2 regions of the Sporosarcina sp. FSL K6-2383 genome follow, and region 1 is predicted to be linked to the other one. Evidence: riboswitches for the same ligand, from Rfam matches in the RefSeq annotation. Region 1 holds a riboswitch; the other holds the start of a gene.
What was found. A riboswitch is a leader RNA that binds a small molecule or an ion and turns the genes downstream of it on or off. The one in region 1 is predicted to bind FMN.
Positions count from the first base shown of each region.

Region 2: another riboswitch for FMN. It lies ahead of MKZ10_RS13880 (dihydrofolate reductase family protein); the one in region 1 lies ahead of MKZ10_RS08720 (ECF transporter S component).

Region 1 covers NZ_CP152017.1:1,747,933-1,755,743, forward strand. The annotation lists gene ccsB (c-type cytochrome biogenesis protein CcsB) at 1-68, shown strand, start outside; gene MKZ10_RS08700 (response regulator transcription factor) at 240-962, shown strand; gene MKZ10_RS08705 (ATP-binding protein) at 955-2,739, shown strand; gene sigX (RNA polymerase sigma factor SigX) at 2,785-3,327, shown strand; gene MKZ10_RS08715 (hypothetical protein) at 3,314-3,961, shown strand; FMN riboswitch at 4,161-4,293, shown strand; gene MKZ10_RS08720 (ECF transporter S component) at 4,502-5,083, shown strand; gene MKZ10_RS08725 (ferredoxin) at 5,302-5,553, opposite strand; gene MKZ10_RS08730 (helix-turn-helix domain-containing protein) at 5,663-6,703, shown strand; gene MKZ10_RS08735 (ATP-dependent DNA helicase RecQ) at 6,703-7,811, shown strand, end outside.
Region 2 covers NZ_CP152017.1:2,808,608-2,816,418, reverse strand. The annotation lists gene MKZ10_RS13890 (proline/glycine betaine ABC transporter permease) at 1-583, shown strand, start outside; gene MKZ10_RS13885 (glycine betaine ABC transporter substrate-binding protein) at 580-1,491, shown strand; FMN riboswitch at 1,594-1,741, shown strand; gene MKZ10_RS13880 (dihydrofolate reductase family protein) at 1,932-2,369, shown strand; gene ribE (riboflavin synthase) at 2,616-3,266, shown strand; gene ribB (3,4-dihydroxy-2-butanone-4-phosphate synthase) at 3,280-3,918, shown strand; gene ribE (6,7-dimethyl-8-ribityllumazine synthase) at 3,931-4,395, shown strand; gene MKZ10_RS13860 (ASCH domain-containing protein) at 4,625-4,957, shown strand; gene MKZ10_RS13855 (hypothetical protein) at 4,965-5,408, shown strand; gene MKZ10_RS13850 (VOC family protein) at 5,591-6,019, shown strand; gene MKZ10_RS13845 (GNAT family N-acetyltransferase) at 6,100-6,960, shown strand; gene MKZ10_RS13840 (hypothetical protein) at 7,078-7,410, shown strand; gene MKZ10_RS13835 (pyridoxal phosphate-dependent aminotransferase) at 7,483-7,811, opposite strand, start outside.

The DNA.
Region 1 (7,811 bases):
TCATCATTATTATGTTTAATTTGATCGCGGTGAACTTAATCATTGCAGGATTGCATTCATACGCTTAATTTAACCTTCTGACTTGAGACTGCACGGTTGTTCACTGGACGCCGTGCAGTCTTTTTGACTGAAATTAGTCAAAGCCTCCGGCGGATTAGTAGGATTACGCTTTGTAGTTTCTTTTTTACAAGGCGGCTTGTACAATGGATATAGATGGATGTTGAAAGGGGTAATGAGTTGTGGAAGAAAAAGTGACGTTGTTAGTGGTGGATGACGAGGAGCGGATTCGTCGTCTGTTAAATATGTATCTTACACGCGAAGGCTATGAAATCGAAGAAGCGGTTGATGGGGCTGAAGCGCTTGAAAAAGCATTGACGACTCATTACGACGGTATCTTATTAGATTTAATGATGCCTGAAAAAGATGGTCTTGAGGTGTTGCAGGAGCTAAGAGAAAAGAAAATCATGACGCCCGTTATTATGCTTACAGCAAAGGGCGAGGAAGCTGATCGTGTAACTGGGTTTGAATCGGGTGCCGATGACTACATAGTTAAACCGTTCAGTCCGCGTGAAGTGGTTTTGCGGGTTAAAGCAATTCTTAGAAGATCTGTGACATTTCACGGGGCCGCATCAGCTTCTTCGTCGAAAGATCTTGTTGTGTTCCCGCAGTTGACGATAGATAACGATGCGCATCGTGTAACCGCAGACGGCAATGAAGTGAATCTTACGCCGAAGGAATATGAATTGCTTTATTTCTTAGCGAAATCACCAGACAAAGTATTCGACCGGGAGCAGCTATTAAAAGAAGTGTGGCACTACGAATTTTTCGGTGATCTTCGCACAGTCGATACGCATGTTAAGCGGCTGCGTGAAAAACTAAGTCGTGTTTCCGAACGTGCTGCGAAAATGATTGTCACCGTTTGGGGTGTGGGCTATAAATTTGAGGTTCCACACAATGAATAGAATATGGAATTCAATCGTCGGGAAGCTGTGGGCAACCATATTGCTTCTCGTTTCCTTTGTTCTGTTTGTTGTGACGGCATTGTTGCTGGAATTTCTCGATGATTTTCATACGCAACAAGCAGAGGACTCATTGCGAAGGGATGCTATGACGATTGGAAAAGTTGTTGTGGATCATGAAAGTGAATCTTCGATGCAACTCATTATTGAAGATATCCTTGGTGATGAAGTAGATGCTATGATTGTAGATAATGATGGGGAAATAACATATTCTTTCCAGCTGGGGCTGAATAAGGAGCAAATCGAAAGTAAAATCCTATCTGAAACCATCTTCTCGTCCAATCAAGAAAAAGTTACGCCAATTGTAAAAGAGATGATATTGCCTTCCATCGAGGAAAGTGATGTAATGGAGCAATATCTTGTGCTAGCCTACCCATTTGAACAGGAACAAGTAATTGCTGGTTCGGTTATCATCTATCAAAGTTTAGAAGCTGTTCATCGAGCGACGAAGGAAACAACAAATATCGTATTCTTGTCAGCGTTTATTGCTTTTGTTTTAACAACTTTTTTTGCGTTTTTCTTATCGACAAGAATTACATCTCCTTTACGCGGAATGAGACAAGCTGCTTTTGAATTATCGAAAGGCAATTTTGATACACGACTGCCTGTTGCGCAAAATGATGAAATTGGTCAGCTTGCAACGGCATTCAATCAAATGGGCAGACAGCTTAAATATCATGTAGAATTAATCAACCAAGAAAAGGAACAGCTTTCCAGCATTTTAACGTCTATGACGGACGCAGTTATTACGTTCAATCGGGATTATACGATTTTATTGAGCAACCCGCAGGCGGAGCGCTTATTACAAAATTGGTATTTTAAAAGCGGCGCGCAGGATGAGGAAAACACCATTCCACCGGAAATTTACCATATGCTTGATCATGTCGTCACGTTTGCGGAAGAAGTTGAGGATGAATTGGAGCTAGGAGGTCGCTTTTACGCAGTTTCGATTAGTCCCCTTTATAGTGGGAGTGATATTCGCGGGGTAGTAGCGGTTCTCCGTGATATGACGGATCAGCATAAGCTGGACAAGCTACGATCAGATTTCATTGCTAACGTTTCACATGAGCTACGGACACCGATTTCGATGCTCCAGGGGTATAGTGAGGCGATAATTGATGGCGTTACGACGAATGATGAAGAGCGTAATGAGATGGTCCAAATTATTCATGATGAATCTAAGCGGATGGGCAGACTTGTAACAGATTTACTCGACCTCGCACGGATGGAATCTGGGCATATGCGACTGTACAAAGACGATGTGTCGATGATTCCTTTCCTCGATCGGATAGTGAATAAATTCATGCAAGTTGCACGTGATGCTAATGTGGAGTTGTTATTTGATGTTCCGAAGGATGAAGAAATCGTTTCAAATGTTGACGAAGATCGAATTGAGCAAGTGTTTACGAATTTAATTGACAATGCAATCCGTCACACACCCGATGGCGGGAATGTCACATTGCGTGTTGAGAAATATGTCGATACAATTGAAATGACAGTTACAGATACGGGTGTTGGTATTCCAGAAGAAGATCTGCCGTATATTTTTGAACGTTTCTATAAGGCGGATAAGGCGAGGACAAGGGGGAAGGGTGGAACAGGCTTAGGCCTTGCCATCGCTAAAAATATTATTGATTCGCATAGCGGAGCAATCACGGCGAGCAGAGGAGAACATAGTGGTACTATTTTCAGCTGTACATTGCCTTTGAAAAAGTTGTAACTATTTAGCTTGAATAACGACTAATGTATAGAACGGGGGTATTTCATGGACGACTCCGTTTTCCACCGACTTTATGAGCAATACCATCAAGATGTGTTCAAGTTTCTCATCTATTTGACGAGAGATCGTGATCACGCTGAAGATCTCGTACATGAAGTGTACGTGAGGGTATTGCGAGCATATAGCGGTTTTGAAGGGAAAAGTTCTGAAAAGACGTGGCTTTTTTCCATTGCGAAAAATGTTGCAATTGACCATTTCAGAAAAAATGCTATCCGTAAAAAGCATCTATTCGATAAATTTGACTGGGAAAAAAGTGAGCTTGTTTCAACGGGGATTTTACCGGAAGAATTGGTCACACTTAGTGAAGAGATGAAGCTTCTTTTACAAGCATTGAATACTTGTACGGGTGACCAAAAAATGGTCATTACGATGCGCTATTTTCAAGATTTATCGATTGCTGAAACAGCGGAAATTCTCAGTTGGACAGAAGGTAAAGTAAAGACTACACAACACCGGGCAATCAAAGCATTACAAAAGAAGTTGAATGCTCTTCCTACAGAAGGGGGGAAACGAGATGACCGACAGTAAATGGGACGACAGCAAGATTGACAGCCTTCTGCGCAATATGCCAGATATTCAAGATGAGCGCCTGTCGTCGGACATATTGGCACGATTAAAACAAGACGAACGACTGCAATCCCCTCGTCGAACAATATCTAAAAAGTGGATGGCTGCTTTGGTGGCGGTAGCGGCATTACTTGTTTTTAGTTTACTTATTCCCTCAATGCTACAGCAAAATGATAGCGCGATGTATGATAGCGTTAACGAGTCAGCCGATTCAGTAAGTATCCAAGCTGAAATGTCGATGGATAATGTGAAAGAAAAAAGTGCTGAAATTAAATCTGACGCACGGGAAGTCGAAGCTTTTAGTACTCCAGAAATGGAGCATGGAGGAACAATTGAAGCAGCACTTTTGGAAATGAAAGATGTGCCGAAAGGTATTATATATACTGTGCAGGAGAGAGAGGGAGTTGCGGTAATTACCTTTACAGAGCCACTAAATTTGTCCATCTTGAATCAAGATGAAGTGAGTGCGATGCTAGAAGGGTTCATGTTAACGGCTAAAAACTTTAACAAGCAAGTGCGTTTAGAAAACGTGATGCAACCGACTTTCCTCCATTATGATTTAACAACTGTGTTACCAGAACCAGCTGGAGAATAAACCGATGTATTTTATAAAATGATGCGTCAGATACAGAAAACCCTTTCTCCAAAATCGGCGAAATGAATACAAAAATCATATTAATCAGAGGCAATTCAAACACATCCTGTACCCAGATAAAACAAATAAAGCGCTTTGTAAACAATAAAGTTTACAAAGCGCTTTTTGCTGTATATACTAGAGTAGTAATAAAATATTGATTCATCTTCGGGGCAGGGTGTAATTCCCGACCGGCGGAAATGGAGAGTTTCTCTTCTTAGCCCGCGAGCTTAACAGCTGATTCTGGTGTGATTCCAGAGCCGACAGTATAGTCTGGATGGGAGAAGGTGAAGGTGCGGCCGTCTTTTTGTGTTGTCCACAAAAAGGGTGCTTATTTAAGTACGAATTAAAGAAGGAGAAATAGGCTTCTTTAAAACGTTACTTTAAATATACCTTTAACAATCCCTTGAGCTTATTTAGCTTTAGGGATTTTTTGTAGATATGATTGACGGAACGGCCTTTCCTCTTTTGAAGTGAATCGCAAAAGGAGAGAGGAACACAATGAACAACAAGAAATTAAGAAAGATGATTCTCATCGCAATCCTTGGGAGTATTGGAACGATATTGATGCAATTCAATTTCCCGTTGCCAGCATTACCAGGATTCTTGAAAATCGATTTTGGGGAAATTCCGGCAGTACTAGCCATTATGACAATGGGGCCGGTAGCAGGTATTCTTGTAGAATTGATCAAGAACGTCATGCACTGGTTTATGTCAGGAAGTCCAACAGGCGTTCCAGTAGGAGAAATTGCGAACTTCGCGACAGGTGTATTATTCATCATGCCCATCTATTTCATCCACAATAAATTCAAATCATCTAAAGGTTTGGCAGCTGGGCTGATTGCTGGAACTGTTGCTATGGCTGTCGGTATGAGCGTTTTGAATTATGTACTGTTTTTACCAATGTACACATATTTCATGAATTTCCCAGCAATGGTAGGTAGTGAGTTATCTACTTTTATCGTCTTGGGAGTTCTACCTTTTAATGTAATAAAAGGAATTATGCTTATGGCGATTACAATGTTGCTTTTCAAGAGCATGAAAAAGTGGATTATCCAGCAACGAACTCAATTGATGGCGTAAATGATTAACGTCATAATTTAAGTATACTGTGTGCAGTAACTCTTGGATTACTATTGCTATAAAATTACCGGAATTTCTTGATGCGTAGGGATGCGACTTTATCGCACCCTACGCATTTTTCGGTAATCTTATGCGGTCGTTCATCTGTCACAATTTAGCCATAAAGAAAGCCCGTGCAGAATATTTTCTACACGGGCTTTCATCATTTAAATGGCCAATCAGTCTTCGTATTTTAACGCATCGCCATCGAATGGCGCATCTGCGATTTTGATTGAATCGGTTGGGCAACCATCAAATGCATCTTCCAAATCCTCCAGCAGTTCTTCTGGAACTTCCACTGTACCCGTGTTATCATCGAGGATAACGTAAGCAATTCCTTCATCATCATAATCGTAAATATCTGGGGCTGCTGCTCCACAAGCGCCACATGCGATGCATGTATCCTGATCGACGATTGTATATTTAGGCATAGTCTTTCTCTCCTCTTTTCTCCGTACAAACAATTTACTTCATTCTTCATTCTAATGATATTGACTACAGTTTTCAACAAAAAGAATTTGTTTTGTGGAGGAATTTATTATGAAACTTTCTTCAATCCTATTAACAATCATTCAGAAGCTAGATGGTGAGCGAACAATTTATGCAGGATTCCACTTGCTACGTGGGAAACGCTCGGGACAGACATTACAAGATGTTGAATACTATGGATTAAAAGCTTATTTTGGTATATTACCCAAATTAACTGTCGAGCACTTTGACGAAGCAGCCACATTATTAAGCAATTCCGGCTATATTACAACGGGGGAAGATTCTTTTGTCAAAATAACGACAAGTGGTCGCCAACTTATGGAGAATTTACCTACCTATGCGTTTAACGGTTGGGATTATCGGGGCAGGGAAATGATTTTCTTTGCAAGGCTGTCACTTGCTATCCAGACGGTGTCGAATTTTAAAGTGGGTGAACATGCATTTATGCCGGTTCAAAAAGATTATGATAGCCAGACATTCATAAGAAATCTATATCATAAGCAACCAATTAGTGATCCTGCATACGCCCGTTATATTGCTGAGGAGCTAAGGCTCTGCATAGAACGTAGTGATATGGATGATAACCAAAAAATTATTGTAACACATCGACTAAGCGGTTTTAAGCTAACGGGTTGGACATGGGATCAGTTAGCAGCTTATTTAGGGCTACAGCCATTTTCGGTCTATTTACTTTTTATAGAAGGTTTACATAAGTTGCTCGTTGTAATTGAACAGTCAGCTGAATTGTCTTTTTTACGAAAAATCGCAGACAATATTAAAGTAACGACCTATTTGACTGATTCTTCTAGAAAAACACAGCAGCTTTTCAATCGAGGTTTGTCCATCGAAGATATCGCGACAACGAGAAATTTGAAATTGAGTACAATTGAAGACCATTTTGTTGAAATGTCTATTAACGATCCGCAATTTCCTCTTACGCAGTTTGTCACGGAGGATTATATAGAGGCTGTCGTTGCAAAAGTGAAGGAAGTTGAAACGCGTAGGCTACGCATATTGAAGGATGAGTTTGTGGAGCTGACTTATTTTCAGCTACGACTTATTTTAGGTGCGCGGACGGGGGAAAGAAGCTAATGGATATACATAAAATACTGCAAGAGAAATTTGGTTTTGAGCAATTTAGACCTGGGCAAGAAGCGGTTATTCGTGATGTTATTGCGGGCAAGGACACGCTTGCGATTTTGCCAACTGGAATCGGGAAATCACTTTGTTATCAGTTGCCAGCGTATGAATTAGAGGGTGCGGTTCTAATTGTTTCACCGCTTGTAGCATTAATGGAGGACCAAGTGGCCATTATGAAAAGGAATGGTGAAAAGCGGGTTGTTGCATTAAATTCATTTCTATCATTTTCGGAGAAAAAGCGAATTATGGCTGAATTAGGGAAGTATAAATTCATTTTTGTTTCACCTGAAATGCTATTGCAGAAAAATGTAATTGCCCTATTGCGTACAACTCAGCTTGCATTAATTGTCGTCGATGAAGCGCATTGCATTTCGCAATGGGGTTTTGATTTTAGACCGGATTATTTGCGGATAGGTGAATTATTTGGTGAATTTAATCGTCCCGGTGTGCTGGCGCTTACTGCTACTGCCGATGATAAAGTGACCGCAGATATTATCCATTATTTACAGCTTCAATCTCCTATCATTCATCGTCAGTCGTTGGACCGTCCGAATATCTCTTATGCAATTGTAAAAGTGGAGAATGAAATGATGAAGACAGAATGGGTCAAAGAAAGGGTTATGGGGACGATAGGACCCGGTATTATTTATGTGGCATCGCGAAAACGAGCGGATGAGCTCGCTCTTATTTTACAACAGCAAGGTATAACGGTTGCTTCCTATCATGCGGGAAAGGAACAGGAAGACCGTGCGTTTATCCAAGAGCAATTTAGTACAGGTGAAATTAGTTGGATATGTGCGACAAATGCGTTTGGAATGGGCATACATAAAGATGATATCCGTCAGGTCATTCACGAGCATGTACCACAGGCTATCGCTAGTTATATACAGGAAGTGGGTCGAGCGGGGCGTGATGGCGAACAATCTGCGGCCACCTTATTGTTCACGGCTGATGATGAAAGAAGAATGCGCTTTATTGTTCAGGCGGATATTCCACAGGAAGCAGAAATCAGGCATTATATAGGCCTACTTGGAAACAATATAGTACCAGATGAAGCCGC
Region 2 (7,811 bases), 1.1 Mb from region 1:
GATGCTACAGATGCTGGCGCTAGTGGTTACTTCCGTTGCGATAGCGATTGTGATTGGAATTCCACTTGGTATTTGGGGTTCGCAGCAAGCACGAGCACGTAAAGTCATTAATCCTGTTTTGGATCTTATGCAGACGATGCCTGCTTTTGTTTACTTGCTACCAGCAATTTTCTTTTTCAATATTGGAGTCGTTCCGGGAGTGGTTGCATCAGTTATATTTTCAATGCCGCCAACCATTCGTTTGACGATGCTCGGTATTGAACAAGTTCCAAAAGATTTGATTGAGGCAACAGAAGCGTTTGGTTCGACAACTTGGCAGCGGTTAGTGAAAACACAAATTCCGTTAGCCAAACCAACGATTATGGCAGGTGTCAATCAAAGTATCATGCTGTCATTATCCATGGTGGTTATTGCTTCTATGGTTGGTGCACCGGGCCTTGGTGAAGAAGTATACCGGGCTGTTACACAATTAAAAACGGGTGTTGGATTTGAAGCAGGTCTCGCCATTGTTATTGTGGCAATTATTTTGGATCGCGTTACACAGCACGCCGGAAAGAAAAAACAAGGGGGAACTACATTATGAAATTGACGAAAAAGGTTTTAGGACTCGGAGCGGTTGCTCTACTGGCAGTAGGACTTGCGGCATGTGGTAACAGTGATGACAAGGCAGGTACAGATTCAGGGACGGAATCAACAAAATCTGTTGGTGAGTCACTAGACTATAAAATTACTGGGATTGACCCAGGTGCAGGTATTATGGAAGCGACTGAAAAAGCAATTGGAGAGTATGGCTTGGATGATTACGACTTAGTAACAGGTTCAGGCGCAGCAATGACGGCAGCTTTGAAAAAAGCCTACGATAAAGAAGAACCAATTGTTGTAACAGGATGGACGCCGCATTGGAAGTTTGCTGAATACGATCTGAAATATCTTGAAGATCCAAAAGGTGTATACGGTGAAGAAGAACAAATTCGTACAATTGGTAGACTTGGACTTGCGGATGATTTACCAGAAGCACATCAGATTTTGTCACAGTTCAACTGGACAGAAGCTGACATGGGTGAAGTGATGATTGCTATTCAAGAAGGTGAAAAAGAAGATGTTGCTGCACAAAATTGGATTGATGCCAATGAAGATAAAGTCGCTGAGTGGACTGCTGGTGTAGATAAAGTAGAAGGCGATAAAATCAAACTAGCTTATGTGGCATGGGATAGCGAAATTGCTAGCCATAATGTGATTAAATTAGTGTTGGAAGCTATGGGATATAATGTAACACTGGTTCAAGTTGAGGCAGGTCCTTTATGGACAGCGGTAGCGGATGGCAGTGCAGATGCATCGCTTGCAGCATGGTTACCATTGACGCATAAAACATATGCTGAAAAATTTGCAGGCAAATTTGAAGAACTTGGTGTTAACATGGAAGGTGTTAAAACTGGGCTAGTTGTGCCACAGTATATGGACATTACATCAATTGAAGATTTGAAGAAATAAGTTAGAAACCTAGCAGAGACTTAGCTCCGTTCAATCGGAACTAGGTCTTTTTTTTTGCTTAAATTGAGGTAGTATGCTAACTTAACATAAATACGTTTTAGAAAAACTCTTCGGGGCAAGGTGAAATTCCTTACCGGCGGTGATCGAGCAATTGCTCGTTAGTCCGTGACCCGTCCTTCCTTGTTGGAAGGCGGTGGAGCTGGTGAAATTCCGGCACCGACAGTTAAAGTCTGGATGGGAGAAGTTGTTTGACTATACGTATGATGCTTATTTAACTTGATTCAGTGGGATCAAGTCCCAATTGAATCAAGTTAAAGCCTCCGGCGGATGTCACAGATTTTCAATGGAACTTTTCGAGCCTGCTCGAAAAAATCTGGACGCAATTACGCCGAGGCGCAATTGATCTCTGCCCTTTCATAACAGTGAAAGGAGGAATGCTGATGGACCATAGATATTGTATGGGAATTACTCTTGGACTGGCGCACAGTGCAATAGGACAGAATTCACCGAATCCTTCCGCCAACGGAACAGGAATCGGGCTTCTTAAAGTTGCCGAAATTGAAGTTGCCACCGGCATTTTACAGGAAGAGGCAGAGCAGATGAATCGAGCATTTTTTCACCTTATTAATTACTACGGGAAGCCGTATGTCACCTTGAAAGCCGCCGCAACTCTCGACGGTTGTCTTTCAACGCAGACTGGGGACAGCAAATGGATTACTTCGGATGCAGCTAGAACCGATGTCCATCACCTCCGCCATACCCATGATGCTATTTTGGTCGGCATACAAACCGTACTTCATGATAACCCTTTCCTCACCACCCGTTTGCCCCATGGTGGAAAGAATCCAATTCGAATTATTTTTAGACCGGCATCCTAGGACGCCAACAACAGCAAATATCGTCACTGACGGTGCTGTAGCAACAATTATTTTTTACCCGTTTTAACTTGATTCAGCAGAAGTTCTCCGCTTCTATAAGAGTCGGAAACTGATTAGCAATGATGCTTCTTTATTCATGGACAATACACGGAACCGGGTGACGAATCACTCCGTTTTTTAGATGTGCCACAAATCGGGGATGATTTTCGATTGCATGCCAGGTTCGTGAAGGAGGATTGACAGTAATTGTTTACTGGAATTATTGAAGAAATCGGAACAGTTTCAGCGGTAAGGCCAGCGACGAATTCATTGCAACTATCGATCCGTTGTAGCAAAGTGCTAAGCGATGTTAAAAAAGGAGATAGTATTGCGGTGAACGGTGTTTGTTTGACGGTCTCACACTTCTCAAGCAACCAATTTACAGCGGATGTCATGCCGGAAACAGTTAAGGCGACAACACTCCAAGCGTTGCGTGCGGGAAGTCCCGTCAATCTAGAAAGAGCGATGGCGGCGGATGGTCGTTTCGGTGGTCATCTCGTCAGTGGACATGTTGATGGCACAGGCGAAATTATTTTGATTAGACAGAAAGAAAATGCTGTGTATGTAGAAATCAGTGTAGAGGCTAACCTGTTAAAGTATTTTATCCCAAAAGGTTCTGTAACAGTGGATGGAACTTCACTGACTGTCTTTGGTGTGACCGATAAAGGATTTATCATCTCACTCATTCCGGTCACGCAAGATGATTCAATCATAAGCAGAAAACGAAACGGGGATCGAGTGAACGTTGAATGTGACATGCTCGCAAAATATATTGAACGGCTAATGACTACAAACAAAGAGAATTCAGCAGGTGGTTTAACAATGGATACACTCATCACCAGTGGATTCCTCGGTTAAGGGAGGACAACAGATGTATACTACTGTTGAAATAGCAGTCGAAGAACTGAAAAAAGGGAAAGCAATTATCGTCGTTGATGACGAGGACAGGGAAAATGAAGGGGACTTTGTTGCCCTCGGAGAATTTGCTACACCTGAAATGATTAACTTTATGGCAACGGAAGGCCGTGGACTTATCTGCGTGCCGATAGATGAGAAGAAATCACGACAGCTCGAACTTGGGCTCATGACAGAAAATAATAGTGATGTGCACGGAACTGCATTTACCATCAGCATTGATCACTCGGAATGTCACACCGGAATCTCCGCGTTTGAACGTTCAGAGACTGTATTGAAAATGCTTGGAAGTGATGCTGGCCCAACAGATTTTAGAAGACCGGGACATATTTTTCCATTGATTGCAAAAGAGGGTGGAGTCCTGAAACGGGCAGGCCATACAGAGGCTGCTATTGACTTGGCTAGGCTGGCTGGAGCAGAACCAGTCGGTGTTATTTGTGAAATTATGAATGTCGATGGAACGATGGCAAGAGGTCCGCAGTTGAAAGAGATAGCGGAACGATTGAATCTTGTTATTTTGACGATACAGGAACTGATTGCCTATTGCAGAGAAAATGAAAAACGTATCAAGCATGTCGCTGATATTGAATTTTAAGGGGGATTTATGATGGGAACAATTTACGAAGGACATTTAGTTGGAACAGGATTGAAAATCGGAATCGTCGTTGCGAGATTTAATGAATTTATTACGGGAAAACTGTTAGATGGCGCGGAAGATGCATTGCGCCGTCACGGTGTTGCTGAAAGTGATACGGCGGTTGCTTGGGTGCCGGGTGCTTATGAAATTCCGCTTGTGGCAAAAAAAATGGCTGCTTCGGGGAAATACGATGCTGTCATTACGCTTGGTACGGTGATTCGTGGCGCAACACCACATTTCGATTTTGTGTGTAATGAAGTGGCAAAAGGCGTCGCCGCCATTAATATGCAAGAAGGAGTTCCCGTTATTTTCGGTGTCTTAACGACAGATACAATTGAGCAAGCAATTGAACGTGCTGGGACGAAAGCTGGCAATAAAGGCTGGGATGCGGGTACAGTTGCCATAGAAATGGCGAATTTATTGAAACAAATATAAAAAGTTGGATAGGCTCAGTTGAAATTTAATGGACTGAGCCTTCCTTTTGCCCTTCACAGAAATCGGAAGCTGGTGAGAGTGAACTTTATGTGGGTTAAATGTGAACGATAAGTGTCTGGGAATGTTTTTTTATTATAATGAAGTGATTTCATCCTCTGAATTGTCGCAAAAACAAACGGAAATCGTTATGATAAAGATAGAAGTAATTATAGTATAAGGAGCGATTTAAATGACTGATTTTCCTGAAAAAACATGCTCGATTGAACGACTTGTCACAATCCCTGAAGATGTTCAAAAAGTATTGAACGGCAAAAAAACGGCTACGCGCCGTAATGGTGTTTACGCATATCCTGGAGAAATTATGGTGCTGGATGGCAAAGAGTTTAAAGTGGATGCACTTTATTCACAAACACTTGGTGAAATGACGGACGAACACGCACAGCAAGAGGGCTACACGAACATGGAGGAGTACAAACAAGCGATTTTGTCTATGCATGCAAAAATGCCATGGATTCCGAAGATGAGCGTGTGGGTACATGAATTTAGCCCGATAGCGAAGTAATCGTGAGATGAAATCGGAAATCTACGGAATAATTGTTTTTCTCCATGTGCTGAGTGCAGTTCTGTCCATTGGTCCGTTAACAATTTTGATGCCGGTTATCAAGCGTCTACATGGTGTTGAAGCTGGCATAGAACAAGCATATTTATCCGTAATTAAGGTTGTCATTCGAATCGTTATGCATGCAGGGCATGTCCTTGTAGTTAGTGGTGTCTTGCTACTGATTTTTGGACCTTATCCATGGACTACATCATGGGTGATCCTAACGCTTGCTGTTTTACTTTTATCAGGTGTTTTCTTATCAAAAGGCTTTACAATTGTATTGCGTCGGTTTCATAATCCTGATGCCGATAAAACTGATATTCTCAAAAGGTTGATGACCACGTCATGGGTTTATCTTGGCCTAATGCTCCTCATGTTATGGTTGATGGTACAAAAGCCGATGTTTTGGTGAATGAGTACCTGTGATACATAGTTAGAGATGTGCATCTTTGCGGATGCATGTCTTTTTATATTCTATTTCGTCCTTGTATGTTTTATTGTCCTCATTTTGGGGAACAATTCTGTGTGGTCTATTTAGATTTTACTATTTTAATGATAAAATAGGCTTAGTATGAAAAAAGAAGGAGTGGAAAAATGGCTATTGATGTGTATTTTAATTTTAATGGAAATTGTCGTGAAGCAGTAGGGTTTTATGCAGAGGTTTTTGAAACAGAAGCACCCAAAATTATGACGTTCGGAGAAGGGCCACCCAATCCAGAGTATCCTCTTCCAGAAGAAGCGAAGAATTTAGTGATGCACACACGGCTTAACATTAGCGGTAGTAATGTGATGTTTTCCGATACTTTTCCAGGATCACCTTTCACCCTAGGAAATAACATTACGCTTGCAGTCGTCAGTAAAGATGAGAATGAAATTAAATCTGTGTTCAGTAAACTGAAAGAAGGCGGCAAGGTAAACTTGGAGCTACAAGAAACATTTTTCAGCAAATGCTATGGCCAAATAACGGACAAGTTCGGTATTGAGTGGCAATTAAGCCTAGACAGTGGCGAAACATTCGGGTAATTTAAAGGATATGGTACCTTTCTATTTTTGAGGAAGGTGCATATCCTTTTTTAAATAGCATTTTAGCGAGGGGGATGGCAATGGAATTTAGACAGTATGCCGATGTGCATGACTTTGCGTTACAAGCAGAGCCGATTTTGACAGAAAAAGAAGATGTCTACAGCCTGTTTTTCGGTGTGTTACAAGCCATCAAAGCTGGTCGTTATGACAATCCTTTTATGGCGACGATAGAAGAGGATGGGAAAGTGTTGGCATTAATGCAAATGACACCACCACATCCACTAAATCTCATTATTGTGGATGAAAAGCGAATAGAAGGAATCGTAGATGTATTAATAAAAAAACTGGTGGAATTTAGGATTGAAATGAGTTCTGTCATTAGCCTGAAGGCATGGGCATACCGTTTTGCAGAGAAATGGGAAGTAAAAACAGGAACAGTTCATAAATTGTTGATGGATCAAGGATTGTATCGGCTAGATAAAGTAAATAAAGCTTTGCAACAAAGTCCTGGAAAATGGCGTCTTGCGGATGAGAGGGATTCTCCGCTGATTGAGGGATGGTTTACGATATTTGAGGAGGATACTGGGCTACCAATTACATCTTTAGAAGAGGTGAAAAAACGTGTGTCCTTGTTTATTAGTGAACAAGAAGTGTTTTTGTGGGAGCATGATGGAAAAGTCGTGTCAATGATGAAAAAAGCGCGTCCTACCGAGCATGGTGTCACGGTATCTTTCGTGTTCACACCGCATGAGGAGCGTAAAAAAGGCTATGCTCGGTCGATGGTGGCAGCTTGCTCAACTGAACTGCTAAGAAACTATAATTTTTGTGTATTGTATACAGATTTAATGAATCCAACGTCGAATAAAATCTATCGGGAAATTGGATATAATCGTATTGCTGATTCTGTGCAGCTAGGATTTGTAATGCCCGTATCTCATTAATCAAAATCACTCATCAACTAGATACTCATCTGGAAGGACCTCTACTATCATCAATCACATATAATAGCTTGAAAGCTGAAATAATCATTCGACAAATTGGGTAGAGGGGCGATGGTTTTGCGACGAAATTATCCAATCATAAACGATAAAATAATGTCTAATGATGACTCTTTAAATAGGGGCGCGAAAATTTCGTTATTAGGGTCAGCCATTTCGACATTAGGTGATGCTTTACAAACGATTGGTGGAGCGATTTCAATAGAAGAAGGCCTGATTTCTGATGCACAGCAGCAACAAGAACTCGACAAGCTTCAAAAGCAAATTGATGAATTGAAAAAAGAGAAGTCAAATAATAATACGACGAGTCCGGATGTTGAAATGCTTGGAAAATTACTAGAGAGACTTGTAGATCGACTGGACAGAGACGAGGATGAAGGAATGAGCAGTTAGTTTTACGATGTATGCTAGTGCCTGTGTGTAAATAAAGAACTGCCGGACTCGATACAGTCCGTCAGTTCTTAATCATGAAAATAAATCTAGTTTTTCAATACGAGCAACAGCTTCTCTCAATCGATCTTCCGTTTCCAATAATCCGACGCGTACATAGCCTTCTCCATAAGTCCCAAAGGCGCGACCTGGTGAAACGGCTACATCGGCTTTATTGAGCAGGACATTTGTGAAAGATTCACTTGTATAGCCCGTAGGAACGGGCAACCATGCGAAGAATGATGCGGTCGGCGCGATGACGTTCCAGCCAATTCGGTTGCACTCTGCAATTAAAACATTACGCCGACTTTCATACAGAGCGACGAGCTCATCGACACAGTCTTGACTACTTGTTAATGCAACAG